DNA from 3 places in the Noviherbaspirillum agri genome. Region 1 is predicted to be linked to each of the others. Evidence: predicted binding sites of a transcription regulator. Region 1 holds the regulator's gene; each other region holds the start of a gene.
What was found. The regulator FNR, encoded in region 1, switches genes on or off when oxygen is low (the NO sensors DNR and NnrR bind a similar motif). The targets are predictions, from matches to a motif close to TTGATNNNNATCAA.
Positions count from the first base shown of each region.

Region 2: ACYVIA_RS21410 (hemerythrin domain-containing protein) is a predicted target of FNR. The motif match lies at 8,707-8,720, and genes of this name have one in related genera.
Region 3: cobA (uroporphyrinogen-III C-methyltransferase) is a predicted target of FNR. The motif match lies at 8,522-8,535, and genes of this name have one in related genera.

Region 1 is NZ_BAAGWA010000011.1:110,900-121,116, forward strand. Features, by position in the region: gene ACYVIA_RS17250 (GAF domain-containing protein) at 1-1,074, shown strand, start outside; gene ACYVIA_RS17255 (thiamine pyrophosphate-dependent dehydrogenase E1 component subunit alpha) at 1,271-2,236, shown strand; gene ACYVIA_RS17260 (alpha-ketoacid dehydrogenase subunit beta) at 2,248-3,246, shown strand; gene ACYVIA_RS17265 (hypothetical protein) at 3,279-3,686, shown strand; gene fnr (fumarate/nitrate reduction transcriptional regulator Fnr) at 4,192-4,947, shown strand; gene ACYVIA_RS17275 (hypothetical protein) at 5,121-5,360, opposite strand; gene ACYVIA_RS17280 (FixH family protein) at 5,582-6,115, opposite strand; gene ccoG (cytochrome c oxidase accessory protein CcoG) at 6,148-7,542, opposite strand; gene ccoP (cytochrome-c oxidase, cbb3-type subunit III) at 7,599-8,534, opposite strand; gene ACYVIA_RS17295 (cbb3-type cytochrome oxidase subunit 3) at 8,527-8,712, opposite strand; gene ccoO (cytochrome-c oxidase, cbb3-type subunit II) at 8,719-9,336, opposite strand; gene ccoN (cytochrome-c oxidase, cbb3-type subunit I) at 9,351-10,217, opposite strand, start outside.
Region 2 is NZ_BAAGWA010000021.1:48,724-58,940, forward strand. Features, by position in the region: gene ACYVIA_RS21370 (HDOD domain-containing protein) at 1-372, shown strand, start outside; gene ACYVIA_RS21375 (DUF4124 domain-containing protein) at 397-963, opposite strand; gene ACYVIA_RS21380 (zinc ribbon domain-containing protein YjdM) at 1,271-1,612, opposite strand; gene ACYVIA_RS21385 (HDOD domain-containing protein) at 1,907-2,920, shown strand; gene glgP (alpha-glucan family phosphorylase) at 3,120-4,829, shown strand; gene clsB (cardiolipin synthase ClsB) at 5,137-6,375, shown strand; gene ACYVIA_RS21400 (lysylphosphatidylglycerol synthase domain-containing protein) at 6,372-7,367, shown strand; gene ACYVIA_RS21405 (SRPBCC family protein) at 7,402-8,589, opposite strand; gene ACYVIA_RS21410 (hemerythrin domain-containing protein) at 8,944-9,459, shown strand; gene ACYVIA_RS21415 (CBS domain-containing protein) at 9,473-10,217, shown strand, end outside.
Region 3 is NZ_BAAGWA010000019.1:44,763-54,979, forward strand. Features, by position in the region: gene napA (nitrate reductase catalytic subunit NapA) at 68-2,593, opposite strand; gene ACYVIA_RS20760 (chaperone NapD) at 2,595-2,861, opposite strand; gene ACYVIA_RS20765 (cytochrome D1 domain-containing protein) at 2,974-4,194, opposite strand; gene ACYVIA_RS20770 (c-type cytochrome) at 4,184-4,522, opposite strand; gene ACYVIA_RS20775 (cupredoxin domain-containing protein) at 4,533-4,883, opposite strand; gene ACYVIA_RS20780 (ethylbenzene dehydrogenase-related protein) at 4,974-5,882, opposite strand; gene ACYVIA_RS20785 (NapC/NirT family cytochrome c) at 5,974-6,573, opposite strand; gene ACYVIA_RS20790 (cytochrome D1 domain-containing protein) at 6,740-8,374, opposite strand; gene cobA (uroporphyrinogen-III C-methyltransferase) at 8,618-9,451, shown strand; gene ACYVIA_RS20800 (DEAD/DEAH box helicase) at 9,812-10,217, shown strand, end outside.

The DNA of each region.
Region 1 (10,217 bases):
GGTCCGCTGTTCGAAAGCATGAAGGCCAAGCTGGCCGGGATTGCATCGCACACCGGCATGAGCGGCGTTTTCCGTTTGCTGGGCGCCGACGTGTGCCGTGTCCTTGATATCCAGGCGATCCCAGGCAAATCGATGCCCCCCCCGCCCCAGGAGCGCAATCTCCTTGCGGCACTGCGCACGACGGCTGAAAGGCTTGCCGTGTGCGGCGACCTCGACAAGCTCCTGTCTGAAACCCTGGCCTGCCTCGATCGCCAGTTCGGCATCCATCACGCCATGCTCCTGATGCTGGACGCACCAAGCGCCCGGCTCTACACCGTCGCCAGCATCGGCTATGAGCAATCCGGCGTGGGGTCGGAGATCCCGCTGGGGCAAGGCATCATCGGCGTGGCGGCACGGGAGCGTACGCCGATTCGCATCGGTCACATGAATTCCGAGTATGCCTATGGCCGGGCCATCCGCGAAAGCACGGCACACAGCGACTGGGCGAGTGCGCTCGAAACGCAGATCCCCTTCCCGGGCCTTGCCGAATCGCGCAGCCAGCTCGCCGTGCCGATTTCGGTGGCGCAGCGCCTCATCGGTGTGCTCTACGTCGAGAGCCCGCTGGATCTGCGTTTTACCTACGATGACGAAGACGCGCTGGTCAGCCTGGCCGGCCAGCTCGGCATGGCGATGCACCTGCTCCAGCACACCGCCGATATCGGCGACGAGAGTCCGCCCGCCCGTGCATCGATTTCAACGCCCGCCGGCAGTCCCCTGCTCGTGCGGCATTACCCGGAAAACGACAGCGTCTTTCTTGGCGACGACTACCTGATCAAGGGTGTGGCGGGATCCATCTTCTGGACGCTGCTGCGGGATTTTGCGGAGAAGCAGCGCACTGAATTCACGAACCGCGAATTGCGGCTGGACAGCCGTCTTCGCCTCCCCGATGTCAGCGACAATCTCGAAGCGCGCCTCATTCTGCTAAGCAAGCGCCTCATCGAACGGAATGCGCCGGTACGCATTGAAAAAACAGGACGCGGCCGCTTTCGCCTGCGCGTCGACAGGCCGGTGCAACTGCAGGAATCAGCCCGCTGAGGGCGTTTTTACGGTGACGACAGGCATCGTTTTTGTCCGCACTTTCCTAAAACTTCACTTAATTAATCTTAAAAAAACGCTAAGTAAAAAAAGCGCCGGTTTTCGACGGGCGCACCGCAGTAGACTTCGTCCCGATTCGGCACTCCGCACCTGCGTAGGCCCGATCCCAGCCTCTATCCCATTCCGATGAAGGACGATGATGAGCACCCACCATGCAGACAACAGCCCGGCCTCCATGCTCGAATGCATGATGCTGATCCGGGCCTATGAAGAAAGACTTGCGGCCATGCAGGCCGCAGGAAATCTCCCCGGCACGTGTACCGCCGTCGGCCAGGAAGCTTCCGCCGTCGGCGTCATACGCGCGCTGGCTCCCGCCGATCGCATCCTGACCAATCACCGTAGCGCGGGCCACCTCCTCGCGCGTGGCGCCGACCCCGGCCGCATGATGGCCGAAGTGATGGGCCGCAGCACCGGCTACTGCAAGGGCAAGAGCGGCTCCCTTCACATTTCCGCCAAAGACCTTGGCGTCATCCTGACGTCCACAATCGTCGGTGGAGAACTCTCGCTCGCGACCGGCGTCGCCCTGTCGATGTCGATGCTTGAACAGGACGGCATCGTCGCCTGTTTCTTTGGCGACGGCGCCGCGTGCGAAGGCATCTTCCATGAGTCGCTCAACTTGGCTGCGGTCTGGAAGCTGCCGATTCTCTATGTGTGCGAAAACAATCAGTGGCAGGCGTTTGTTCACCGTAAGGAAACGATGGTCGGCGACCACATCAGCGCGTGGGCCGCGCCTTATGGCATCGAGGCGCGCACGGTTGACGGCAACGACGTTGAGGCCGTCCATGCCGCAGCGATTGAAGCCGTCGCCCGTATCCGTGACACCGGCAAGCCCTTCCTACTTGAAACCTATACCTACCGCCTGCGCGGGCACTTCGAGCCGGATGACCAGGCCTACGTCGCCCCCGACGAACTCGCGGCATGGCGCACCAGGGATCCGGTTCTGGCGATGCAGCACAGACTGGTCGAACGAGGAGAAGCAAGCCCGGCGCACATCGTCGAGATGGAGCAACGGGTGGAAGCGGTGATTGAGCGCGCGGTAACGTTTGCCAGCGACTCACCCTTCCCGGCGCTATCCGAATTAACCAGCGATGTCTACGCATAAGGAGCGAAGCCATGCCACAAATGACTGTCAATGAAGCCGTCGGCCAGGCGCTCGCCGAAGAAATGCGCCGCGACCCGAGCGTACTGATATTCGGTGAGGGCGTCGCCACCAAACGCCCCGAGCTTGTGCGGGAGTTCGGCGAACTGCGGGTGCGCAACACGCCGCTGGCCGAGGGCATCATCGCAGGCACCGCGGCTGGCGCAGCCGCGACCGGGCTGCGCCCCGTGATCGACCTGCTTTTCGCCCCGTTCCTCTGCTTTGCCATGGAGGAGATCGTCAATAGCGCCGGCAAGCTGCGTTACATCTCGGGCGGGCAGTTCGAATTCCCGATGGTCGTCATCGCAATGACGGGCAGCGGCTGGGGCGTCGGCGCACAGCATAATCACAACCTCGAGGCCTGGTTCGTGCACAGCCCGGGCCTCAAGGTCGTCATGCCGTCTACTGCTGCAGACTTCAAAGGACTCCTCAAATCGGCCATCCGCGACAACAATCCGGTCCTGTTTTTCGTCGACATGCCGCTTGGCTACGTGCCGGGTGACGTGCCAGAGGGGGAACACAGCATTCCTCTCGGGAAGGCGGCCACCCGACGCGCCGGCGAAGACATCACCCTGATTTCCTACGCCAAGATGGTCGATACCTGCATGCAGGCGGCGGACCGGCTGGCGGACATCGGAGTCGATGCCGAAGTCATCGACCTGCGCTCCCTGAAACCGCTCGACGAGGAAGCGATTCTCGCCTCCGTGCGGAAGACAGGCCGCGTCCTTGTCGTGCACGAGGCAAGCCGGCTCTGCGGCGTCGGTGCGGAGGTTGCGGCCATCGTTGGCGAACACGCGTTTTCCACGCTCAAAGCACCTATCGTCCGTCTCACTGGCCCCGATGCACCGGCGCCTTCCAGCCACGTACTGGAGCAGGCTTTCATGCCTCAACCGGCAACGATCGTCAATGCAGCGCTCAGGATGATGAACCGCGAGGCGGCTGCCCATCAAAAAGCTGAAGCACAAATCGCATAACCACCGTCATAACCAACTTGAAGAGACACATCATGCGTACCTCAAATACCATCTATCCCACCTTCTCCACCGCCGGCATCATCTGGCTCAAGCTGGCGGTGGTCTACCTGATCATCGGCGTCGCCCTGGGTATTGGCATGGGCGCCAGTGAAGACTTCACCTTGCGCCCAGTCCATGCGCACATCAATCTGCTCGGATGGGCAACCATGGCCTTGGCCGGGCTTGTGTACAGCGTCTTTCCGACTGCCGGCACCGCCAGGCTCGCGCGCATCCATTTCTGGGCCACGAATATTTCTCTGCCCGCCATGTCCCTCGCGCTCACCTTCGTCCTGCTCGGATCGCGTCAGCTCATCCCCCTCCTTGCCGTCGCCGAGATCCTTGCAGCGCTTGGCATCCTTGCCTTTGCCGCGAATATCTTCATCAATTTGAGAAAAGACTGATTCGAGCCCGATTACCGATCCGGCATGGATTTGCCGCACGCTGGCTTCCCTCTCCCGCTTGTGGGAGGGGGCCGGGGAAAGGGCACAGTTCAACAAGGCACAGCCGAATCAATAAGAGCCCTGCTTGATACGAGGTTGGCGGCTACAAGCGTCAACCTCGAAATTGAGACCAACTCCATTCCCAAATCCGGGAATCCGCAATGCGTTGCAGCTGCTGCCATACGCTGCCACGTTGTGTTGTCACGCTGCCAAACTCAATGGCCTTCGGTCCTGCGCGAGCCGAATACGCCTTAAAATAGCGGTCGATCGTTCGTCAGCACTACTGACAGCACCCCGCAATCAATCCTCGCTTCACAATCCCTGATTTCAAAATACGTGCTTGGTACGGGATTTGCATCACTATTCTTGATTTCGCTCAATTAATGAGTCGAATGGCCACTGTGGCTTTGATGTGAACTGGACAACGAGCACAACTATGATTCTGCATCGCATGAACTTCTCTGACATGACCCAGACGGTTCCGTCTACCTCGTCCGCAGGCAACGTGCAGGACTTGCGCACTCGCTGCTCCGCTTGCAGCATGCATCAGCTTTGCCTGCCGATGGGACTCGGTGCCTCTGACATGGACAAGCTCGACCAGATCATCGGCCGCCGCCGCAAGGTGCCGAAAGATACGCACCTGTACCGCGTGGGCGACCCGTTCACCAATCTGTATGCAATCCGGCTCGGGCATTTCAAGACGCATCAGATCAATCCAAGCGGCGACCAGCAAATCACCGGTTTCCAGATGGCGGGAGAACTGCTCGGCATGGACGCCATCAGCACCGACCGCCATCATTGCAACGCCATTGCGCTCGAAGATAGCGAAGTGTGCGAAATCCCGTTCGCTCGCCTGGAAGCCCTCTTCGCCGAGATGCCGACCTTGCTGCATCATTTCCATCGCATGATGAGCCAGGAAATCACACGCGAACAAAGCGTTATGCTCCTGCTGGGAAATATGCGTGCGGAACAACGTTTTGCCGCCTTCCTCTCCAACCTATCGTCACGCTATTCCGTCCGCGGGTATTCGTCGACGACCTTCCAGCTGCGCATGACGCGCGAGGAAATCGGCAACTACCTCGGCCTGACGATTGAAAGCATCAGCCGCCTCCTGTCCAAGTTCAAGAAGCAAGGCTGGATCAAAGTCAATAACCGCGAACTGGAACTGCTCGATACGGCAACCCTGAAAGCAGTTGCTGCCGGCACCCGTACCTGCAGCTGAGCACCGGATCCCGCCGAAGGACTCGCTCCCCCTGACCTTCGCTCACAGCTGGTCAGGCGGAACGCGCTGTGTCAGATTTTCGAAAAACTGCCGCATCAAGCGGCAGTCCACTCCCCGGCAGGGTTTGCCTGCACAGGGGCGGAACCATTAACCGAATTTCCGATGCAATAGAGTTAGAGTGGAGTGTTCCGCTCGTTCGGTGTACCGATCAGGTAACACGTCAACATACTGGCCAGGGAACAGAATAGCCAGAAGATAAAGAAGCCGATGGTATACGCTGCCATCGGAGTCAAATCGATATCACTGCCCACAAGCGACAGGTCGTTCGGATCAAAGAGGGAAAAGAAGAAACCTTCTGCGACTATTGCCACCAGGAACGACGGCCACAAGACGACCATCAACAGTCGCGTCATCACACTACCCTCCTTTCAACTTGAAACGGATGTATTTAGCAAAAGTACATCATAAACGTTCAATCAGACAACATTTGCACACGCATAACTTCTCGATACTGGGAATTATGTTCGAGATTCCGGGAATGCGCAGAGAGGGTTGATTTTCTGTCGTGAACGAGAAGGACAGAGAGGAAGGAAACGAACGTCGTGGCGAGACCATTGCTCTCGCCACGCGTTAATCAATGTGGAACGGTAATCGGGTGGAGCGTGATCTGGGGTTCCTGCGGCCAGGCCCAGACACCATTGAGCCGCCAGTCCCGATGCTCCCCTTCGATCAGGATCTGCCAACGAGCCATATCCAGCATAGGAAGCGCAACCGAAAAATTGCCGCTCTGGTCCGGCTGGGCGACCAGCTTGAGGTCCTTTTCCGGCCGTGTGGAATGAATGAGGCTGATAGACAGTTTGTCAGCACGCCCTTCAAGCCCCCGTACAGTCCCGGCCAGCATGCTGGCCGCCGCATCATACCGGACCTCTGCCTCGAGCTGCATTTCTGCCGCAACACGGTCGCGGCTCAGGTCCTGGTTGATCGCCTTGCCCTGCTTGTAATAATCATCCACGACCAAGGCATCAGGCCGCGATACCGCAAGCCATGTCGTATAGATCCCTGCGAGGACCACCACAAACGGCCCCAGCATCAACAGCCAGGGCCAAGGATGTCTGTACCAGGGTTTTATGTCGCCAGAGTTACCTGGAATTGATGTCTTGACTTGCATACGGCTCTCCAATGAGATGCTGCAACGGCCGCTTAACGCGGCACGATGAACACAGCTTTTTCCCTGACATGCAAACGCTCTTCGTCAAGCGCCTGCAACTCGAAGGCAATCTTGTTAGACCCTTTTTCGCCCTTGCCGTGCGCGACGCGTACACGCACCGGTACAGCCCGGGAGGTCGTGCCATCCAGCTCCACTTCATCGGGTGAGGCCAGGGCAATCGAGTCGATACCAGAGACGCTGATCTTGTAACGATGCGGACGTTCGTCGGTATTCATGATCTGCAGCCGGTAGACATTCTCGATCATGCCATCCTCCACTTCGCGCCCCATCGTGCCACGGTCGCGGATGACATCAAGTTTCAACGGCGTGCGCGTCAACAGCGAGCCAAGCGATGCTGCAATAATCAGAATCAGGATGGCGCTGTAAATCAGCACGCGAGGACGCATTGCGCGCCGCCGCACCTCCTTTGCGGACAGTTTGTTGCTGATCGCGTTCTCGGTGGTATAGCGAATCAGCCCGCGCGGCGCACTGATCTTGTCCATCACCGAATCACATGCATCGATGCATGCAGCACAGCCAATGCAGTCGTATTGCAGGCCGTCGCGGATATCAATCCCCGTCGGACATACCTGCACACACATCGAACAATCGATACACGATCCCAGGTTGGCGTTTGCCGACGACTTGCTCCGCGCGCCGCGCGGCTCGCCACGCTCCCGGTCGTAGGTAACGGTCAGCGTGTCCTTGTCGAACATCGAGCTCTGGAAGCGGGCATACGGGCACATGTACTTGCACACTTGCTCACGCATCCAGCCGGCATTACCGTAGGTAGCAAAACCGTAGAACAGGATCCAGAACCATTCCCATGGGCCGAGGCCGAGTGTCATGACCGACTGGCTCAACTCGTGGATCGGAGTGAAATATCCCACGAAGGTAAACCCGGTCCACAGAGAAACCGCACCCCAGACAAGGTGCTTCGCACTCTTCCTCGCAATCTTTTCAGCAGACATCGGCTGCTTGTCGAGCCGCATGCGGGCGCTGCGTGAGCCCTCGATCTTGTTCTCGATCCACATGAAGATTTCGGTGTAAACCGTTTGTGGACACGAATAGCCGCACCAGAGGCGACCGGCAATTGCCGTGAACAGGAACAGCGCGTAGGCGCAGATGATCAGCAGCAGCGCAAGGTAAATGAAATCCTGCGGCCACAGCACGATGCCGAAGATATAAAACTTGCGTGCGCCGAGATCAAACAGCACAGCCTGCCGGTCGTTCCAGGACAACCAGGGCAGGCCATAAAAAACAAGCTGGGTCAGCCAAACGCAGACCCAGCGCCATGTTGTGTACCAACCTTTGATCTCTCGCGGGTAAATCTGCTCCCGCGCCTGGTACATCTTGACTACTGAAACCTTTACTGCAGGTTCACTCATTAAAGTTACCCAATCATGGCATGGCGGCGTCTCCGTGCCGCCATGCGGTTAGGTCGTCACTTTTGCGCGACTGTCGTTTTGTCGTTGGACAGGCTCCAAACGTAAGCTGCCAGTACATGGACCTTCGCTTCGCCCAGGAATTCCTTGAACGGCGGCATGGTGTTCGTGCGGCCCTTCGTGATGGTTTCCTTGATGGTGTCAGCGCTGCCGCCGTACAGCCAGGTCTTGTCTGTCAGGTTTGGAGCACCGATTGCCTGGTTACCCTTGCCCTCCGGACCATGACATGCTGCGCACGCACCGAACTTCTCCTTGCCAAAGGCGGCTTTAATCGGATCGGCGGTGGAACCGGACAGGCTAAGTACGTAGTGTGCAACATTTTCGACATCTTTGTCGGATCCCACTGCGGCTGCCATGGTCGGCATCATGCCGCTGCGGCCACCGAGGATGGTGGTCTTGATCACTTCCGGATCGCCGCCATACAACCAGTCGCCGTCGGTCAGGTTCGGGAAACCCTTGTTACCGCGGGCATCCGAGCCGTGGCACTGTGCGCAGTAAGTCAGGAACAGACGCTCACCGATGGCACGTGCCTGAGGATCGCTGGCCACTGCCTTCAGGTCCTGCTGCTGGTACTTCGCAAAGATCGGGCCGAACTCTTCGTCCGCCTTTTGCAGTTCAGCCTGATATGCCCCGGTTGACTTCCAGCCCAGCTTGCCGGCGAACGAACCCAGGCCGGGATACAGCGCCAGATATACGAGGCCGAACACGATGGTGATGTAAAACATCCACATCCACCAGCGCGGCATCGGGTTGTTCAACTCGGCAAGACCTTCGTCCCAGCTATGGCCGGTGGTTTTATCTTCCGGTCCGCCATCGCTGGAAACGACTACCTTCGCCTTCGATTGCGCCCACAGGAGCAGCGCACAGCCACCAATGCCGAGCAACGTCAGCGCGGTGATGTAAACGCTCCAGAATTCACTTGTAAAGTCAGACATGTTGTTTTTTCTCCGCAGCTTGGATATCCATTTCATCGGCGAACGGCAGGTTGGCTGCCGCTTCGAAGTCTGCGCTGCGACGCGCACTGTATGCCCACCAGACGATGCCAATGAAGCTGATGAAGCTCAGTACAGTGATGACGCTGCGCGCATCAATAATTAGGTTTTCGAGACCCATGATTGATTACCTCTTCGCCTTGATCAACACACCCAGACCTTGCAGATAGGCGACCACGGCATCCTCCTCGGTCTTGCCTTCCAGGGCTTTCGGTGCTGCTGCAATTTCCTCTTCAGTGTAAGGATGGCCCAGCGTCTGCAATGCACGCATCTTCGGCACGACAGACTCCGGGTCAAGCTTGGTCTTCGCCAGCCACGGGTAGCCGGGCATGTTCGACTCCGGCACCACATCACGCGGGTTGTTCAGATGGGTGCGATGCCATTCGTCGCTGTAACGGCCGCCAACGCGTGCCAGATCCGGACCGGTACGCTTGGAGCCCCACTGGAACGGACGGTCATACACATACTCGGCCGCGACCGAGTAGTGGCCGTAGCGTTCGGTCTCGGCGCGGAACGGACGAATCATCTGCGAATGGCAGTTGTAGCAACCTTCACGGACGTAAATGTCGCGGCCTGCCAGGCGCAGCGGTTCATAAGGCTTGAGGCCGGCAATCGGTTCCGTCGTCGACTTCTGGAAGAACAGCGGCACGATCTCGACCAGGCCGCCGACGCTGACCACCAGAACGATCAGGATGATCAGCAGCCAAGGGTTCTTTTCAATCAGTTCATGAGTAAATTTCTTCATTGCTGCTCCTAGATTCAAGCGTGAGTCGGCGCCAGTGCCGGGATGCGAGCCTCAACGGCTTTGCCGCCACGCACGGTCATGAACGTGTTGTATGCCATCAGGATCATGCCAGTCAGGTACAACAGGCCACCGGTAAAGCGGATCACGTAGTACGGGTAGGTCGCTTTAACGGACTCGACAAAGGTGTAGGTCAGCGTGCCGTCGGCATTCACTGCGCGCCACATCAGGCCTTGCATGACGCCAGCGATCCACATTGCGGCGATGTACAGCACGATACCGATGGTCGCAACCCAGAAGTGGACTTCGATCAGGCGGACGCTATGCATCTGTGTCTTGCCGAACAGGCGCGGGATCAGATAGTAGATCGAGCCCATCGTGATGAAGCCGACCCAACCCAGTGCGCCAGCGTGCACGTGGCCGACGGTCCAGTCGGTGTAGTGCGACAGTGCGTTGACGGTCTTGATGGACATCATCGGACCTTCGAAGGTCGACATGCCATAGAACGACAGGGACACGATCAGGAACTTCAGGATCGGATCGTTACGCAGCTTGTTCCATGCGCCGGACAGGGTCATGATGCCGTTGATCATGCCGCCCCAGGAAGGTGCCAGCAGAATCAGCGAGAACACCATACCGATCGACTGGGTCCAGTCAGGTAATGCGGTGTAGTGCAGGTGGTGCGGACCCGCCCACATGTAGGTGAAGATCAGCGCCCAGAAGTGCACGATCGACAGGCGATAGGAGTAAACCGGCTTGTCGGCTTGCTTCGGAATGAAGTAGTACATCATGCCAAGGAAGCCTGCGGTCAGGAAGAAGCCCACCGCGTTATGGCCGTACCACCACTGAACCATGGCGTCCTGCACGCCTGCATAGGCAGAGTA
Region 2 (10,217 bases), on a different contig from region 1:
GAAGGCCGGCATCCGGTCGGTTCCGCCACGTTCTGTAATGCGCTCGCCAGCAATGGCCGCGCGCTGGCCGTCAATATCGCCAGCGAGTGGCACTTTCCCGATGGCGTGACCGAGGCGATCCGCGAGCAGGAGACGACTGCCAAGGCGCCCGGTCTGTCCTCAGTCGGCAGGATTTTGCTGATGGGAGATTACCTGAGCAAGATCGACATCCTGGCGCGCAACGGCCGGCTGGATATCGAAGATCCGCAGGTGCTGGATGGCTTGTCGGAGAAGGAGCGCGCCTGCTTGCGCGAGCTTTCAGCGGTGGAGGAACGCGACTGGGTCACACTGGCGGCTCCCGCTGCACGCGCCGGTGCGGCACGTGCAAGCTGAGGCCGAAGTAATCTCAAAATTACGTCAGCGCTGCGACGGCGACACCCGGATCGACTCGCGCTCGTTGCGCGCTTTTCTTACCATCGATTCCGCTTCTGCCGTCTCCTGCGCCAGTGCGCGCTGGCGTTCCCAGTAAGCTTCGTTCAGCCGCGATTTGCCGGTCACCAGTCCGCTGCGCTCGCCAGGCAGCGGCTCGACACCTTCTTCCTGACGCTTTTTCGCGTCTTCTAGCATCATCTCCGCCCTGATCACATCGGCATCTGCATCGCCCAGGGTTCTGACCTTGCCCGGTGCGGGGATGGACGGCACCTTGCTCACCGACGTGCGCTCTGCGCGGGGAGGAACGACCGGCGGCTTGCCGGTTTCCGGCGTCCATACGTTCGTCTCCGGATCGGGCACGATCGTCTCGTCGATCTTCGCACCCGGAATCGGCTTGTCGGAATAGACGATTCGCCCGTCGGAGGTCACTTGACGGTAGACCTTGGTCGCGGGATCGCCAAGCGGCTCCGGTTTCGGGAGTTGCTGGGAAAGCGCAAAGGTGGGGAAAACGGCGGCAACGAGCACGAGCGCCCGGCGGTTGAAGCATGTCATGGCATACCTCCTTCTTTGGGTACATTACCAGAGGGCCGGCTCTGGAAGGTGACATACAGCAAAGTCAAGCCTCGGAGCAGCTCGTCCGACGCTGCAAGTTACCGCTGCTGTGGCGGGGGATCACCGCGTCCTTGGCCGGCATCAGCCAAATTTCGATTCTCTGGGGCAAGTTCACGCCGCAATTTTAAGACGATTTCATCTTGTGCAACAGTGTGACGAAAACGCTGCCGACTTTGGATTTCACCCGTGCTCGGCGAAACGGTTCGGCGGGATCACAAGCGTTCTCGTCGTGGCTGGGAGAACCGCCTCATGCCTTGCGCAGGTAGCAGGCCTTTAGCATGAAGTTGCCCGCATCCATCTTGCAGTCGACTTCATGGTCGCCGCCGACCAGCCGGATGCTCTTGACCTTGGTGCCCATCTTGAGCGTGATGGAGGAGCCTTTCACTTTCAGGTCCTTGATCAGCACTACCGAATCGCCGTCGCTTAACACATTGCCGTTGGCATCCTTTACCACGGCGTCGGCTGCCTCCTCGGGCTTGGCCGCCTGTGCCACCGGCCATTCATGGCCGCAGTCGGCACAGACATAGTTGGCGCCATCCGGATAGGTGTTCTCCATGGCGCATTGCGGGCAGGGTGGAATCTGGGACACGATTTCTCTTTGCATGAAAGTTGTAAAAAACGGTCCGCAGTATAACCGACCACCAGGCGCAATCCCGGCCATTGGCAGCGTCGGTGGATGCGCTCCGCGCCCTCCGGCATGGCCACGTGCCGGTTTTATGCGCTGCTTTGCATGTCAGTTTTTCAACATGACCTCACGCCTCGGGTCTTCACGGAATGCGTGCCACAGGCAGCGCTCACGCAGTACACTGTTCGCCGTTTTACGTGGTGCCCCTGATAACGCGCTCTGCACCGACAACGTCAATTTCTTCCGGTACTGATCCCTATGCTCAAGAAGTTCTTGCACCGTTTTATCGGGCCTCAGGCACAGACTGCCGAGCCGGACGAGCTCCCGCTCAGTCCGCTGACCGTGCTTGCCGTCGAACCGCAGCGCCTGGTCGAGATGATCGACGTCGACAACCTGTACTTTCCCTGGCTGCTTGGCATGGGCGAAGCCGTTGTGCAGGAGGTGAGCGAAGTCGAAAGCCGCATCCTGCGCGCGCTGAAGCGCGAGGCCGATGCCGCCAACCCCGCTGCATCGGAGCTGGTGCCGCGGATTCCGTCCGTGATTCCGTTGCTGTTGCGCAGCCTGCGCGACCGCAATGTATCGAACAGCCAGCTCGCAGCGCTGGTCGAGCAGGATGCCGTTCTGGTGGCGGCCGTTCTCAAGCAGGTCAACAGCTCCTATTTCCGCCGCTCATCGCAGGTGAAGACGATTGAAGATGCGATTGCCGTCATCGGCCAGAACGGCTTGCGCATTCTTGTCGCCAGCGTCGCATTCAAGCCGCTGTTCCATGCCGGCCTCGGGCAGTTCACGACGCTTGGCGCGCCGCGTATATGGGAGCTGGCCGAACCTTTTGGCGTCGCTTGCCGCCATTTTTCCAAGCATCGGCCTGTCGACGGATTCGAGGTATATCTTGCAGGCCTGTTGCAGAACGTCGGCGTCATCGTCGCCCTGCGCGTAATGGATCAGGCGGGTGGCGCGGCGCCCGGCGAGCTGCGCTCCCTGGCGTTCTACACCTCATTCATCCATTACACACGACGCCTGGCACGCCTGGTCGGACGGCAATGGGAGTTCCCGGAGCAGGCCATCGCTGCCATCGACAGGGAGGCGACACCAACCGACTCCGCGCTGGCGGACGTACTCCACCTGGCGGACAGAACCACCAAGATCCGCCGGCTCGTTGTTCATCGCGCCCTGAGCGAGGAGTACGCTGACGCATGCCTGGAGAGCGAGGCTGCGGTCGCCTGTTATCGTGACATCGTGGGAGCGGAAGCGGCGCAGGAAACTGCCCAATAGCAGCAGGCTTGAGAACCGCAAACGATACCCCTGTTCCGGTTCATGACAGTCTAGTATTGGTCGCACGGAAAGATCACCTTGCGCTAGCGCAGGCAACGCGTTCTCGACCGCAGCGCAGGAGTGTCGTGGCAGGCAAAATGTTTGGCATCGCATCCGGTTTCCCGAACAGCGCATTCGCCAGCAGCCCGTCCACGACAAGATGAATCCCTTCCTCCTCGATGATTTCACTCGCGTCCCGCGCATCGCCTATTTTTCGATGGAAATTGCGCTGGAGTCTGCCATTCCGACCTACAGTGGCGGCCTCGGTGTGCTGGCGGGCGACTCGATGCGATCTGCGGCCGACCTGGCATTGCCGCTAGTCGGTGTCACGCTCGCGAGCCGTGCCGGCTATTTCCGGCAAGTGATTGACGAGGAGGGGCGCCAGCATGAACACGATGACTGCTGGAAGCCCGCGGAGCACGCGGCCCTGCTTCCGGCAAAGATCGCCATCCAGATCGCCGGGCGCGATGTGTGGGTGGCGAGCTGGCTCTATGTCATCGGCTCCCAGACCGGGGGCAGCGTCCCGGTGCTCCTGCTGGATACGGATCTGGCCGAGAACGCGGAGGAGGATCGCCGCATTACCGACAAGCTGTATGGTGGCGACAGCGAATACCGCTTGCGTCAGGAGATTGTGCTTGGCATCGGCGGCGTGCGTGTGCTGCATGCACTCGGATTCCGCATCCAGCGTTACCACCTGAACGAGGGGCATGCAGCATTGCTTTGCCTGGCGCTGTTGCGGCGCACGCGATGGAGTGAACGGCCCGGGCGGCAGATGCAGGCGCCGCTGTACAACATTGAGGAGGTGCGCTCCCTGTGCGCGTTCACCACGCACACACCGGTCGATGCAGGCCACGACAAGTTTTCCTACGACCTGGTTGCACGCCTGCTCGGGCCCTGGGCCGATCTTGCGCTGTTGCGGGAAATCGCCGGCGAACAGCACCTGAACATGACGCTTCTGGCGCTCAACCTGTCCGAATACGTAAACGGCGTCGCCCGCAGCCACGCAGAGCAGTCGCAGCTGATGTTTCCCGGTTACCGGGTGCATGCGATCAGCAACGGTGCGCACCTGGCGACCTGGACCTGCCCAAGCCTTCGCGACCTGTACAACCGCCATTTCCCGCGCTGGTGTCATGAGCCTGAAGTGCTGGCCGGGATCGACGCCGTGGATGACGCAGAGCTATGGCAGGCGCACGTTGACGCGCGGCGAGCACTGCGCGACTTTGTGCAGCACTCCTGCAAGGTCTCCCTGCACGAGGACGTGTTCACCTTGTGCTTTGCACGGAGGATGACCGGCTACAAGCGTCCCGAACTACTGTTTGGCGACCTCGACCGCCTGCGACAGATTGCCCGTACCTATCCGTTGCAGATACTCATTGCCGGCAAGGCGCATCCGCGCGACGGGGACGGCAAGCACCTGATCGAGATGCTGCATCGGCACATCGCCGCACTGCGCGCAGACGTACAGGTCGCCTATATTCCGGACTACTCGATAGATATTGCACGGTTGATGGTGGCCGGCGCCGACGTCTGGCTCAACACGCCCTTGCCCCCGCTCGAAGCCTCCGGCACCAGCGGGATGAAAGCCGCATTCAACGGCGTACCCAGCCTGTCGGTGATGGACGGCTGGTGGAACGAGGGCTGCATCGAAGGCGTGACCGGATGGGCGATCGGGGCCGGGCAGAACGACACGCAGTCACACGGGACGATCCTTTACGAAAAACTGGAAGGCAAGGTTCTCCCGCTGTATTACAGCAGTCGAGCGGGCTGGCTGAGGGTCATGAAGGGTGCGATCGGCCGCAACGCCTTGCTGTTCAACTCGCACCGCATGATGCGGCGTTACGCGACGGAAGCGTATTTGCGCCGCGGGTAGCGAAGCGCGCCCTGTCTTCTTGCCTCGCAATGGTGGATGCGACTGCGGAAGGAGGTCGGGGCGCATGCCCCAAGTGAACTTTTCAATTTCCGGAAACTCCACTTGGAAGGCGGAAGCACACGTTGTTGGCTTTGGCCATCCGGTCATGCCCGTCGTTAATTTAAACCACATCATCAACGGAAAATGATGAGGCCAAGAAGGGCGTACCGCCGATTGCCGGAACTCCGCGCCGCAGCGCTTGATTGCCGCGGCCGCTTCTTCACACGGTGGATGCCGTCAACAAAAAAGGAACAAGGGACATTAAGCCGTGAGCCAGCCATGGATTAGTGGCAATAGATTTACGCTTCTCGAAAACGGCGAGGCGTTTTATCCGCGCGTCTTCGAGATGATTGCCGCCGCACGTTTTGAAGTGCTGATCGAAACCTTCATCCTCTATGAAGACAAGGTCGGCAAGTCGCTGCATGCGGCATTGCTGGCGGCTGCTAAGCGCGGCGTGCAGATCGACGTCACCGTCGATGCCTTCGGTTCGCCGGAGCTGTCGGAAGAATTCGTCGGCTCGCTCACATCGGCCGGGGTGCGTCTGCATGTGTTCGACCCGGCGTCACGGCTGTTCAAGCGCATCAATTATTTCCGCCGCATGCATCGCAAGCTGGTGGTCGTGGACGGTGTGCTCGGCTTCGTCGGCGGCATCAACTATTCCGCCGACCATCTCGCCGACTATGGCCCGGAAGCCAAGCAGGACTATGCGGTCGAGGTGCAAGGGCCGATCGTCGCGCATATCCATCACTTCATGCGCAGTGCCCTTGCCGAAGCAAAGGCCAGGTCGCAGCGACGCTGGTTCCGATTCCGTTCCGAAAAACCGGTGATCGGAACGCTGCCCCCGGCGGGCGATGCCGATGCACAGTTTGTCTGGCGCGACAACGGCGAACACCGCAATGACATCGAACGCCAATACCGGCTCGGCATCCGCCTCGCGCAAAAGCGGGTGATGATCGCCAATGCTTATTTTTTCCCGGGATTTACCTTCTTGCGCGAGCTGCGCAAAGCGGCACAGCGCGGCGTCGAGGTGTCGCTGATCCTGCAAGGCAACCCCGACATGCCGATTGTGCAGACCGCCGCGGCGATGCTGTACCACCACTTGCTGCGTGGCGGCGTGCGCATCTATGAATATTGCGAGCGTCCGTTGCACGGAAAGATCGCGGTCGTCGACGATGAGTGGGCAACGGTGGGGTCCAGCAACCTCGACCCGCTCAGCCTGTCGCTGAATCTTGAAGCGAATGTGATGATTCGCGACCGCGAGTTCAACCGTGTGCTGAGCGAGCGCATTGAACACCTGATGTGCAGCTGCCGTCGCATTGAGGCAAAGGATCTTGCGGAGTCGCCAACGTGGCGCCAGCTGCGCGGGTTTTTCCTGTTCCATTTCCTGCGCAAGTATCCGTCGTGGGCGGGCCGCCTGCCGGCACATGCGCCTCGCCTCGCGCCATGGCCCTACAGCGGAAAGCCGCGCGGCGCAACGGACCGGATCGAGGAAACGGCGAGCCCATGACGCGCGACTCCACCATGGACAGCAGGCGGGCACCCGGGGCAGCGCGGCGCGGCATTACCTCCCGTCCTTGGTGGCCGACGTTCAAGCGCATCTTGACAGTGGTGTTCTTTGCGCTGGTGGCATACCTGCTGTACACGCAGGCACGCACGGTGGAATGGGGCGAGGTGCTGGAAACGCTGAAACGCCGCCCCCTGCAAGGCTTGCTCCTGGCATCGCTGCTGGCCGCCGGCAGCTACGCCTTGTACAGCTGCTTCGATTTGTTCGGGCGTTACACCACCGGGCACCGGCTTGGTGCCTTGCGGGTCATGCTGATCACTTTCATCAGTTACGCGTTCAACCTCAATATGGGCGCGCTGGTCGGCGGGGTGGCATTTCGCTATCGTCTGTATTCACGCTTTGGTCTGGAAGCGGGGGTGACGACGCGGGTGGTGGCGATGAGCATGCTGACCAACTGGCTCGGCTACCTGTTCCTGGCCGGGCTGGCGTTTGCCATCTCGCCGGTGTCGCCCCCGCCGGACTGGAAACTGGGCACCTTTGGCCTGCGGGTCCTTGGCGTCGCACTGTTTGCCACGGCTGTCACCTATCTGCTGCTGTGCGCATTCTCCCGGCGACGTACATGGTCGGTCAGGGGACATGATGTGACTCTGCCTTCGTTGCGCCTGGCGCTTTTGCAACTCGGCATGTCCACGGCCAACTGGTTGCTGATTGCCGCGACGGTATATACCTTGCTGGAACAAAAGATTGCTTTTCCCGCCGTGCTCGGCGTGCTGCTGGTGGCTGCCGTGGCTGGCGTAATTACCCATGTGCCGGCTGGCCTTGGCGTGCTCGAGGTGGTGTTTGTCGTGTTGTTGTCGCACCAGTTGCCAAGGAGCGAGCTGCTTGCCGGGCTGCTGGCATACCGCGCGATCTATTACCTCACGCCGCTGGCGATTGCGGCCGTCCTGTATCTCGTTGTCGAGGCGCATGCGAAAAAGGTGGCGCGCGCCGCCTGATGCGTGCCGAACGACGCTTGCCGGATATGACTGTTCAGCCCAGCCCGGACGGCTTCAGTTCGCCGTGGCGCGCTGCGTCGTGCGGCATGATGCCGGTTTCGATGAAGCTCTTCATGCGCAGCAAGTCATCGTCCAGCTCGCGCTTCGGGTCTGCGCCGAGCAACACGGCAACACCATGGCCCAGTATGCCTGCCGGCGGATTGTAGGAAAGCCGTACCGTCGCGCGCGTGCCGCTTTCCGTCGGGTCGAAGCGGACGACGCCGGCATGCTCGACCACAGAGCCCGGCTCGGTCTTCCATGCAATCACGAAGGGACGTTTGCACTCTGTCAGGCAGGCATTCCACTCGATACGCGCGCCCATCGGTCCCTGCACCACCCAGTGCGAGCGCAGGTCGCCGAGGTCGCGCACTTCCAGCACATGCGACATGAACAGCGGGAAGTTGTCGTACGTCGCCCATGCGTCGAATACCGCTTCCGGTGGCGCCATGATCTCGATCGCTTTTCGCAGTTCGATCGCGTGGTGGCCGGCACCGATCCCCGTCAGGCGTCGTACCGGCTGGTTCGTCATCCCGCGCAACAGGGCGCCGAGCCCGGCGACTGCCAGCACCGTGCCGGCAGGATTGCGCCGTGCCAATCCAAACGCGCCAAGCAGCCCGCCTCCGAGTACCGCCGTGGCACGTAACGCCGGCGCCCAGTTTTCGCGCATGAAGCCGGAGCGCATTTCCACCCGACCGCTTCCTCCCTGCAAGCCCGGCAGAGAGGGTGCGTGCTTGTGCGCCTGCAACTTGTCGCGGATGTCCTTCACACCTGGGACGGTGCGAACCATGCGAAGCAGGGGATGCCTTTCCCGTTCCAGTATCGGACCGCCCAGCTCCGCGTTGCCGTTGCGTACCACCGCCGAAATCGCATGGGGATGCGAGACGACGCGCCCGAGTTTGGCGCGGATGCGCGCCGCCACGACGTCATCCGCCGCTTCTTGGCTGCCCCGACGCAAAAGGCTGCTTGCACGCGCCTGCATCCCAGCCATCCGGTTGAGGAAATCCCGCGCCACCACATCCATTGAATGCGTTGCTTGCGCTTGTGCATGACGCAGCCTGTCCTGCGCACGCGCCCTTCGCCGCCGGCCGCGTTCGGGGTCGGAATAATACATGCCGAGTGCACCGACCGCGGCAGCACCCAGCAGACTGGACCATTTCGGAGACGAGAAGGATTGTTGTTTCATGGTGGCTCCCGGTTGCGCCGGCTACGGGAAAGAACTGGCGTGCAAAGGGCCGGCATGACGATGTCACGTTCATGCTATGAAATGGGTTTCGCGTCATGCGGCCAAACGATTCATCGTTTGATGGGCGTCAAGGGCGACGGCGTTGTCCGCTGAGGCGCTGTTCCCTGGCTGCATGCCGCACTTCCGGTGGATTTTCGCGCTTCTGACGAGTAGCAGAAACTGTAAAACGTTCGCAACTTGTTGTGGCGCCCGCACTCTGATCTCCATCACGCACACGCCGCGGGCAGCGGATCATCCAAGCCATGAATGCCTGCTTACCGCAGACAATCCCGAAGCAATTGAAAGGAGCACGACATGGATATCGACGCCGAAATGCGCAGGCGGGGAGAGTTCCCCGTCGATCAGCCGCTGGAGGCACTGAAGACCGACCATGGTTTCGTCCGACAATTATTCGAGCAACATTTCCAGTCTCAGGAGGCAAATAACAAGAAAGAGTTGGGTGCACATCTCCTGGCACTGCTGGAGACGCACACTGCGTTGGAGGAACGCGCGTTTTATCCCCGCGTACGCGAGGTTGATCCTTCGCTTATGGATCATTGCGAGCAGGAGCATGGCGAGGCCCGGCAAATGATTGACAACCTCAAGTTGATGGACGAAGGCGACCCTCATATCGACGCGCTGTACCGCCGGCTCTCCGACTCGGTGCTCAAGCATGTCGAATTCGAAGAGCAGCAATTGTTCCCGAAGGTCGAGCAGGCCGGTCTGGACATGACCGCGCTCGGCCAGGAAATGCAGGCTGTCGAAATACAGATGATTGCCGCGCGCAACCAGCGCCCGGTAGCCCCGGGCGTCCCGGGAGTGCGCCTGTAACTGGAGAAAGCAAATGCAGATCGTTTCACAAGTCATGACACGCGACGTCCGGTTCGTGTCGCCACAGGAAAACCTGCAACGCGCCGCGCAGCTGATGGACGAACTGAATGTCGGCGCGCTGCCTGTATGCGACGGCGACCGCCTGGTCGGCATGGTGACCGACCGCGACATCACCGTGCGCGCCACCGCCGCCGGCATGGCACCTGCGGACGCCCATGTCGAGCAGGTGATGAGCACCGATGTCCGCTGGTGCTTTGAAGACCAGCCGCTGAAAGAGGTGCTGCGGCAAATGGCCGACACCCAGATCCGCCGCGTGCCGGTGATCTCTCACGATGAGGCCCACAGGCTGATCGGCATCGTTGCGCTTGGCGATGTGGCCACCAAGACGACCAGCACCGGACAGAAGCTCGAAGTGGAGCAAGTTGTCGAGAAAATTTCCTCCCCGTCGGAGCCGGACCGCTCGCAACCCGTACGCCATTCCCGGGTCTCGAATGCAGGAGTGTCGGCGAGAACCGGTTCGGATACCGGCACGGCCTCCGGATTCGCAGGGTCGGACACCATCGATGTCGCCGGTTACGAAGAGAGCGATGCCGCCGGCGCCGGGGACCCCGGTGTATCGGGCGAACGCGGCATCGGTGACGCACGCAACACCGCGACCGCCGGCCGCCGAAGTGCAGGAGCCAGTGCAAAGGATACGGCGGGCACAATGGAAGACAGTGGCGAGAGCGGCCCACCGGGCGGGACGGACGCCACAGGCA
Region 3 (10,217 bases), on a different contig from region 1:
ACAAGCCAGACAGCTCGCGACAGGCGGCTGGCTAAATGCGGCCCGCCACCCGTCGCTCCCGGTCAAGTTATGCCTTGACCACCTTGCATGCGCACTTCTTGAAGTCCGTCTCTTTGGAGAGCGGGCAAGTCGCGTCCAGCGTCAGCTTGTTGACCAAACGATGCTCGTCGAAGAAAGGCACAAACACGAGGCCGACCGGCGGCTTGTTGCGGCCGCGGGTTTCCACGCGCAGCTGGATTTCACCGCGGCGTGTACTGACTTTGACCACGTCGCCGCGCTGCAGGTTGCGCTTCTTCGCGTCTTCCGGATGCATGTAGACCATGGCGTCCGGCATCGACTTGTACAGCTCCGGCACGCGGCGCGTCATCGAGCCGGTATGCCAGTGTTCCAGCACGCGGCCGGTGGCAAGCCACAGGTCGTACTCGTTGTCCGGCATCTCTGCTGCCGGCTGGTAGGGCAGTGCGAAGATGACCGCCTTGCCGTCCGGGTGGCCGTAGAACTTCACGCCTTCGCCCTTCTTCACATACGGGTCGTAGCCCTCGCGGAAGCGCCACAGCGTTTCCTTGCCATCCACGACAGGCCAGCGCAGGCCGCGTGCCTTGTGATAGGTGTCGAAGTCGGCGAGGTCGTGCGCATGGCCGCGGCCGAAGGCGGCGTATTCCTCGAACAGACCCTTCTGCACGTAGAAGCCGAAAGCCTTCGATTCGTCGTTGTCGAAACCCTTGTAGGTCTGCGACACCGGGAACTTGTTGACCTGGCCGTTTGCGTACAGCACCTCGTACAGCGTCTTGCCCTTGTACTCCGGGTTCTTGTCGAGCAGTTCCGCCGGCCACACTTCATCCGTCTTGAAGCGCTTGGAGAACTCGATGTACTGCCACAGGTCGGACTTGCCTTCGCCCGGTGCCTTCACCTGCTGGCGCCAGAACTGCGTGCGGCGCTCGGCATTGCCGTAGGCGCCTTCCTTCTCGGTCCACATCGCCACCGGCAGAATCAGGTCGGCGGACATGGCGGACACGGTCGGGTAAGCATCCGACACGACGATGAAGTTGTCCGGATTGCGCCAGCCGGGGAAGATTTCACCGTTGATGTTCGGCCCGGCCTGCATGTTGTTGGTGGTCGAGGTCCAGTAGAAGTTGATCTTGCCGTCCTTCAGCAGGCGGCTTTGCGCAACGGCATGCGCACCAACCCAGTCGGGAATCGTGCCGGCCGGGAGCTTCCACAGTTTTTCGGACAACTCGCGATGCTTCGGATTGGTCACCACCATGTCGGCCGGCAGACGGTGCGCGAAGGTGCCGACTTCACGTGCAGTACCGCAGGCGGAAGGCTGGCCGGTCAGCGAGAACGGGCTGTTGCCCGGCTCGGAGATCTTGCCCACCAACAGGTGCACGTTGTAGATCATGTTGTTGACCCAGGTGCCGCGCGTGTGCTGGTTGAAGCCCATGGTCCAGGTCGACATCACCTTGGTCTTCGGATCGGCGTAGATCTTGGCAAGTGCTTCGAGCTTCTCCTTCGGCACACCGGAAATCTCATGTGCCTTGTCCAGCGTGTACTCGGACACGAAGGCCTTGAACTCGTCGAAGGTGATCGGCGATGCGGCCATCGGATTGCCCTTCGGTTTGCCGTCCGGGCCCGGATAGCCGTTATTGCCTGCGGCTTGCTCGAGCGGATGGTTCGGGCGCAGGCCGTAACCGATATCGGTGACGCCCTTCTTGAAGTTGACATGCTTGGCAACGAAGTCCTGGTTGACCGCGTTGTTCTGGATGATGTAGTTGCAGATGTAGTTCAGGATCGCGAGGTCGCTCTGCGGCTTGAAGATCAGCTCGTTGTCGGCCAGCTCGGTGGAGCGGTGGCTGAACGTTGACAGCACGTTGATCGTTACATGCTTGGCCGACAGGCGGCGGTCGGTAATGCGCGACCACAGGATCGGGTGCATCTCCGCCATGTTTGCGCCCCACAGCACAAACGCGTCGGCATGCTCGATGTCGTCATAGCAGCCCATCGGTTCGTCGATGCCGAATGTGCGCATGAAGCCCACCACGGCGGAAGCCATGCAATGGCGCGCGTTCGGATCGAGGTTGTTGGAGCGCAGGCCGGCCTTCATCAGCTTGGCAGCGGCATAGCCTTCCCAGATGGTCCACTGACCTGAGCCGAACATCGCGATACCCTGCGGGCCTTTTGCCTTCATCGTGGCCTTGCATTTCTCGGCCATGATGTCGAATGCCTGGTCCCACGAGATCGGCTTGAACTCACCGTTCTTGTCGAACTTGCCGTCCTTCATGCGCAACAGTGGCTGCGTGAGGCGATCCTTGCCGTACTGGATCTTCGACAGGAAGTAGCCCTTGATGCAGTTGAGGCCCTTGTTCACCGGTGCATCGGGGTCGCCCTGTGTGGCGACGATGCGACCTTCCTTGGTGCCGATCAGCACGCCGCAACCGGTGCCGCAATAGCGGCAGGCACCCTTGTCCCAGCGAATGCCATCGCTCTTTGCCGGTGCAGCCTGCGCCAGCCCGGGGACAGTCACGCCGGCCACGCCCGCCGCAGCAGCAACTGCATTTGTCTTGATAAAGTCACGACGCGTCAAAATCGCTTTCATCTTAAAGCTCCTGATCAGGATTGGTTTCGTATTGGTGATAAACCATCGATGCCGAGAGCACTCCCGGTTGCTGGTTGATCGCCTCAAACGTATTTGCGACAGACTGGTCGGCATCAGCCTCGATCGTCACGATCATCCGACCATCATCCATCGCCACATGCACTTCGACACCGGGGAGCAATGCCAGCCCATCCTGCACTTTCCTGATGTGATCAGGATGCGCGTTGACCAGCACGCTTGAAATACTGACTGTCCCTTGAGGATGCATTTGCTTAATCCATTAAGAAAAGTAAGGGTTTTGTTGATTGTCGCGCCGAGTGTTTCTCACTGACAATGCCTTGGATCAAGACATTTCGAAATACGCACGCGCGCGCGACAAATTACAAACCGGTGCGATGCGCGCGCGGCGTGAAGAAGATGCCGCTCGGCTTGTCGGAGGGAAGCTCGGTGACTTTTTCGTAGGTCTCGGTGTCGTAGATTTCGAGGCGATTTTCATCGCGCACCGATACCCAGATCTGTTCTCCGCGCGGCGTGAACTCCATGTGCAGCACGCCCTTGCCAGGCTTGAGTGTCTTCACGACCTTGCGGCTCTGCACGTCGATCACCTGCACCACTTCGTTGTGCGGGAAGGCGAAGTTCACCCATACCTGCCGATTGTCGGGACGCGCGACGACGAACACCGGCTGGCCGTAGACCGGAATGCGGCCGCTCTCGGTCCAGTTGCCCTGATCGACCACCAGCACTTCATTGCGGCCCACTGCCGGCACCAGCAATTCCGTGCCGGTCGCTGCCCAGCCTTCAAGATGCGGCATCTTGTAGACGGGCAGTTTCTGCTCGCCTTTGCCGTAGCCATTGAGCACGCGCTTGACGCCTGCGCCGGGGTTCCACAAGTCGAGCATCGCAAGGCCGTCTTCGCCGAACAGTCCTGCGAGATAGAAGCGTCCATCGGCCGTGATCATGCCGTCATACGGCTCCTTGCCGATATTCTTGTACTTCGTCAGCACCGGCTTGGATGGCACCTTCATGTCCACCATCCAGATTTCCCCGGCTTCAAACAGGCTGAACACGAAACGGTTGCCTGGTACATCGACGAGGCCGATCACCTTCGATGGTTTGCCCGCGTCATCGACTGCGGGGATATCGGCGACCAGTTCCAGCGTGTCCGCACTGAAGAACTTGACGCCACCCGGCGTGTAGTTCGCCACCCCGATCAGCTTGCCATCCTGTGAGATGGCGCCGCCGATGCTGTTACCGGACTGCATCACGCGCTTGACGATGCGCTTCTCCAGCAGGTCGACCTTGGTCAGTCCGCCGTCACGGCCGAACACATAGGCATAGCGCTCATCGCGCGAGAAGTTCAGCGATGCGTGGGACAGGTCGCCCAGCCCCGGCACTTGTGCGAGCACGGTGCGATGGGTGGTTTCGACGATCTGCACGCTGCCCTTGGAGCGCTCGATCACGACGCCGAGGTCGCCGGTGGCGCGCAGCTGCGGTGCGCTTGCGCAGCCTGCCAGTGCAACGGCGGCAGCGATGCCGGTGAGTGCAGCAATGCGGCGCGTCCACGCGCGCGCATGCGCCACAAAAGAAGTATTAGTCCGCATTGGGTAATCCTTTCAACAACATGTCGACGATCCAGCCTGCTTCGGATTCGGAAAGGAAGGGACTCCATGGTGGCATCGTGGTGCCATAGCGTCCCTGCAGGATGGTCAGTTTGAGCCCCTCGGGATCCTTTCCTTCCAGTGCCTTGGGCGTGAGCGGCACGCCGAGGCCGCCCTCCATCCGCAGGCCATGGCATGAACCACAGTCCTGGCGAACGAGATGCAGTATTTCGGCTTTACGCTCTGGTGCCGGTTCGGCTTGTGCCGTCAACGGGAGGGAGAAGAAAAGAGGGAGGGAGAGTAGGAAGGCGCAAAGCCTTGACGGTTTCATGATAATTGCCTCACGGTGCAACCTCGACCACACCGGTCATGGTGGGGTGGGGACCGCAGATGTACGGATAGGTGCCGGGCTTGTCGAATGTGCGCTCCCAGGATTCGCCCGGGAAAAGCCGATCTGACTCGGGAAGATCTTCCTTCTGGAACAGGACGGAGTGGTTGGAGCGCTTTTCGTTGTTAACCCACCGGACGGTGGTGCCAGGCTTGATCTTGAGCTGTTGCGGCTCGAACTGCATTTTCGCGATGCTGACTTCGACGACTTCACCCGCCTCGACCGGCGACATGGTCAGTGCAATCAGTGCGACGGCTGCGGCAGATGCCGCCTTCAGCACGCTTGCGACAAAAGTCTTGTTCATCTTCGACTCCTGCTAAATCTTTAAAGCTGCCTGCTGAACGTGATTCATTGCGTGAGGAAGCCGGCGGCTCCCTCACGTCTTTCAATTACCTTACTGCTTTACGACATTGATATCAGCCTTGGCATTGTCCAGGCCAAGGGTATAACCGAACGACACGTAGTGGTAACGGCCGTTGGTGTAGTCGTCGTGGATGGCGAAACCGAAGTTGTAGGTCTTGCCCGGCTCCAGTTTCACGTCGCCTTCGCCGCCAGCGAGCTTGCGGGTGAAGTTGACGGTCCAGGTATCACCCTTGAGTTCGCCCTTGGCATCAGTCAGCGCCTTGCCGCCTTCCATCACGCGCTTGTCAGCGACGTAACCGTCGACCGGCTTCTGGCCCTTGCCGCTCTTGTACTGGAGCAGGTCGAAGTACTTGCCGGAGGCGAGGTTGCCGTCCTTGACGTACTTGGTCTTATTGTCGTCTTTCACGCCCGGCATGGTGCGTGCGTCGGTGTGGCAGGTTGCCCAGCAGCCGCCATTGTCGTTGTCGACCTTGCCTTCTTCTTCCAGCATGAAGGCAACTTTGACCGGATTGGCAGCATCCATCTTCTTGCCGCTGGCAAAGCCGGTATTCTTCCAGGTAAAGCGCAGGTACAGGTTGGTGCCGTCATGCGCGGCCTGAACGCTGACCGGAATGCTGCCCGGCTTGCCCTTGACGGGTTCCGGTTCCAGCACGGTGTTCTTCGACTGGGCGCCGGAGACAATCTTCTTGCCGAGGTCCGGTGCTTCTTCCGCGCCGGTCTTCTCATCGACGTGGCAGCCGATGCACGCCTCGCCTTTCTTGACGGCCTTGGCGCCGCCGTGTTCCGTGCCCTTGAGGATCCATTCCATGCCGGAGGCACCCGGATAGAACACCGTGATTTTCTTGCTCGGAGCCTTGCTTGCGTCTGCAGCAAGCGCGACGCCGGAACCCAGCGCCATAAGTAATCCGAGAGACGATGCGGCAATCAAAGACTTGTTCATTGCATTTCCCTTCTTACAGTTGATATTTTCCAGACGGCAGTTGTCAAACGATTGACGGCTATCGCATTGATGACGATAGCCGCCGGTTCAATTATTCCTCTTCTTCCTCTTCGGGCATATCCTTCGGAAGCTGGTGCGCGATGCCCTTGTGGCAGTCAATACAGGTCTGGTTGTCTGCCTTGGCATTCTCATGCTGCTTGCGGGCCCGCTGCTTCTGCTTGTCACCATCCATGCCGTCGAAGGTGTGGCAGTTGCGGCATTCGCGCGAGTCGCTGGACTTCATCCGCGCCCATTCGCGCGTTGCCAGTTCCAGTCGCTTCGCCTCGAATTTTTCCTTGGTGTCGATCGTGCCCGTGATTTTACCCAGCACTTCCCGGCTCGCCTGGATCTTGCGCATCATCTTGTGCGTCCAGTCCTTCGGTACGTGGCAGTCGGAGCAGGCCGCGCGTACACCGGTGCGGTTGGAGTAGTGAATCGTCTTCTTGTATTCCTGATAGACGTTGTCTTTCATTTCGTGGCAGCCAATGCAGAACTCGAGCTGATTGGTCGCCTCCATGCCAGTGTTGAACCCGCCCCAGAACAGGATGCCGGAAATGAATCCGACGCCCAGCAGCGTCAAAATCGAATAACGGACGCTAGGCTTGCGCAGCTTCGCCCACCAACCTCTAGATGCGTTTTGTGTGTCTGACATGGCTTTTCTCTGAATACTGTTGTACTGAGTTGCTGTAATGGATCCCGGGCTGCTGCTTGTGATGCTTCGTTCTTGCGGCCGGGCGATCCAGCGTATTTTTTCTTGCTGTACTGCTTTTCCCTGAGAACCCCGGAGAGCTTGCGCTCCCCGGGACATCGTTGCTACATCAATAGATGTCGTGCTGCGTGTTGAGGATGTTGAACTTGCCGGTCGGCGTGATCAGCTTCGGATCCTTGATGACATGCTTCAACTTGCGTGTCTTGTCATCCATGATCACGATCGCGGACGGCTCGGTCTTGCCAGCCCACAGCGAGAACCAGACTTCATCGCCCTTCTCGTTGTACTCGGCATGCACCGTGCGCTTGATCGCCTTGCTTTCCGGCAGATTGGCCAGCTTGGCGATATTGATGACTTCAGGTCCCTTGGCCAGGTTCTTGATGTCATACACGGTTACCGATTCCGCGACTTCGCGTTCCGGGTTCAGCGGTGCGTCCGCCCACAGGTTGTTGGACTTCGGATGCGTCTTCACGAACAGCGAGCCGCCGCCGTGATTCTTCAGTTCCTCGACCACTTTCCATGCGCTCTTCGGATGCTTCACCGGATCGGTGCCGATCAGCGAGATCACGTCTGCACCGAGGTGCGACGTTGCCCACACCGGACCGTATTTCGGATGCACGAAGTTCGCGCCGCGACCCGGGTGCGGCTTGGCCTTGGTGTCGACCAGTGCAGCCAGCTTGCCGAGCTTGGTGTCAACCACCGCAACCTTGTTGGAGGCGTTTGCAGCCACCAGGAAGTAGCGCTTGGTCGAATCCCAGCCGCCGTCATGCAGGAACTTGGCGGACTCGATGGTCGTTTCCTTCAGGTTCTTGACGTCCGAGTAGTCCACCAGCTTGATCATGCCGGTTTCCTTGATGTTCACAACCCATTCCGGCTTGTGCGGCGTTGCCACGATGGAGGCGACGCGCGGTTCCGGATGGTATTCGCCATCATGGGTCTGGCCGCGGGTCGACACGATCTTCAACGGCTTGAGCGTGTCGCCTTCGGTGATCACGTACTGCGGCGGCCAGTAGGAACCGGCAATCGCGTACTTGTCTTCAAAGCCCTTGAACTTCGAGGTCTCGACCGAACGTGCTTCGATACCGGTCTTGATGGTAGCGACGATGGTCGGCTTCTCGAAGAACATGTCGATCAGGTCGAGCTTGCCGTCGCGGCCGATCACGTACACATAGCGGCCCGATGCGGACACGCGGGAGATGTGCACGGCGTAGCCGGTCTTGACGATACCCCAGATCTGCTTGGTGTCGCCGTCGATCAGCGCCACTTCGCCGGTATCACGCAAGGTTACCGAGAACACGTTCTTCAGGTTGACCTTGTTCATTTGCTTCTTCGGACGGTCTTCCGGCTTGATGTGCAGCTTCCAGCTGTCCATCATGGCCTGCATGCCGAACTCTGGCGGTGCATCCGGTGTCATCTGGATGTAGGTGGCCATCATCGAGATTTCATCCTTGGTCAGGATATCGTCGAAGTTGACCATGCCACCTTCGGTACCGTAGGCGATGATCTTTTCAAGACGCCCTTGGCCGAGCTTCTTGCTGTTTTCCGGTTCCAGATTCTTACCGGTTGCGCCCTTGCGCAGAATGCCGTGGCAGCCAGCGCAGCGCTCGAAATAAATCTTGCTTGCTGCTGCTTTCTGCTCAGCGGAGAGCGTCGGCTCGCTGGATGCATATGCCACCCCGACGGCCAACGGCAATGTTGCAAGCATTGCCATGAGCGGGCGGGATAAGGACTTCATAGAACTCATGTTACTTCCTCCCTAACAAGGATGATTAACTACCACTGTGATGCGAACTGCCGCTAAAAACCACCAATAAGCAATGTGTAACAACCGGGATTGAAACGCACTGCTCTTTAGTAAGGCGAAGGGTGCGCTTTGGGAGTCTTTATTTCCTTAACGCACATCAATTTTTTTGAGACTGCCCCGCGATAACCTGACAGCACTTGAAAACGACTCACACGAAACATCTACGCAGCAAGGGAGCACCCCATGAGCAACCCCCCACCCAATTTGAAGTCGTTTTATCCGGCGCCTGTTTCGGCCCAACCTGGTACGGTCTATCTCGTCGGCGCAGGGCCGGGCGACCCCGAGTTGCTGACCTTGCGTGCGGCAAGGCTGCTGGCCAACGCCGAAGTGCTGGTGTACGACAACCTCGTCAGTGAAGGCATCCTCGACCTGGTGTCGACGTCGGCCGAGCGCATCTATGTCGGCAAGCAGCGCTGTAACCACACCGTGCCGCAGGAAGGAATCAATGCGATGCTGGTACGTCTGGCCAAGCAGGGCAAGGACGTGGTGCGGCTCAAGGGGGGCGACCCCTTCATCTTCGGCCGTGGCGGGGAGGAAGTCGAAGTGCTCGTCGCCGAAGGCATTCCGTTCCAGGTGGTGCCTGGCATTACAGCCGCCAGCGGTGTGTCCTGCTATGCGGGCATCCCGCTGACGCACCGCGATTACGCGCAGTCATGCGTCTTCACGACCGGCCACCTGAAGGATGGCAGCCTGAACCTGGACTGGGAAAATCTCGCGCATCCCAAGCAGACGCTGGTGATCTACATGGGCTTGAACGCGTTGCCGGAAATTTGTCGCCAGCTCGTCGCTCATGGACGTGGCGCCGACATTCCTGCGGCTGTCATCGAGCAGGGTACGACGCCCGAACAGCGCGTAGTTACCGGCACGCTGGCAACGATCTCCGACCTTGCCGCTGCGACCGGATGCAAGTCGCCCTGCCTCGTGATCGTGGGTGAAGTGGTGTCCCTGCACAAGACGCTGAACTGGTTTCCCAATTCTGCGCAAAAAGCGCTTGCGCGCGCCGCGACGGTCGCGTAGTTGACCCGGTGAGTGCTGTCCGGGGCGGCGACCGTCCCGGTTTTCCTTTCCCTTCGCTTTTCCTTGAAACAAGGCCAAGGCAGCAAGTGCAGCAGGTTTTTTGTACTGCCGGGATTGCTGGCGTAAAACCTGCCGACTCACGATACGGCATGCAATCTTTCAGCTGCCGTGCGGTCAGATAACGGAAGCGCTTCTTTCTTCAACGCAGCTTGTCATCAAGTCGACAAATGGCTGGCGTATAAAGTGGCAGGCGTATAATTAAAGGTTATTTACAAAAAGCAGGATGCGCGCGTTGTTGCGCAGATGCTGATTACGTTACCGACCTCTTTCCTGGCCTTTTCCGGCCTTTTCATATTGACTATGTCAGATTCGTTGTTGGCAAACACACAACCTGCCGCGCCTGCGGTCCGCTTTGAAGATTTCGGACTCTCCGCCGACATTTTGCGTGCGCTGGCTGACCAGGGTTACATCCATCCGACGCCGATCCAGGCGGAGGCAATTCCGATCGTGTTGCAAGGGCGCGACGTGATGGGCGCTGCGCAGACCGGCACCGGTAAAACCGCCGGTTTTTCATTGCCCATCATCCAGTTGTTGCTCGAACATGCGAACGCCAGTGCATCGCCCGCGCGCCATCCGGTACGCGCGCTGATCCTGACTCCGACGCGCGAGCTGGCCGACCAAGTGGCGGACAACGTCAAGGCCTATTCGCGCCATACCCCGCTGCGCTCGACTGTCGTGTTCGGCGGCGTGGACATGGCCCCGCAGA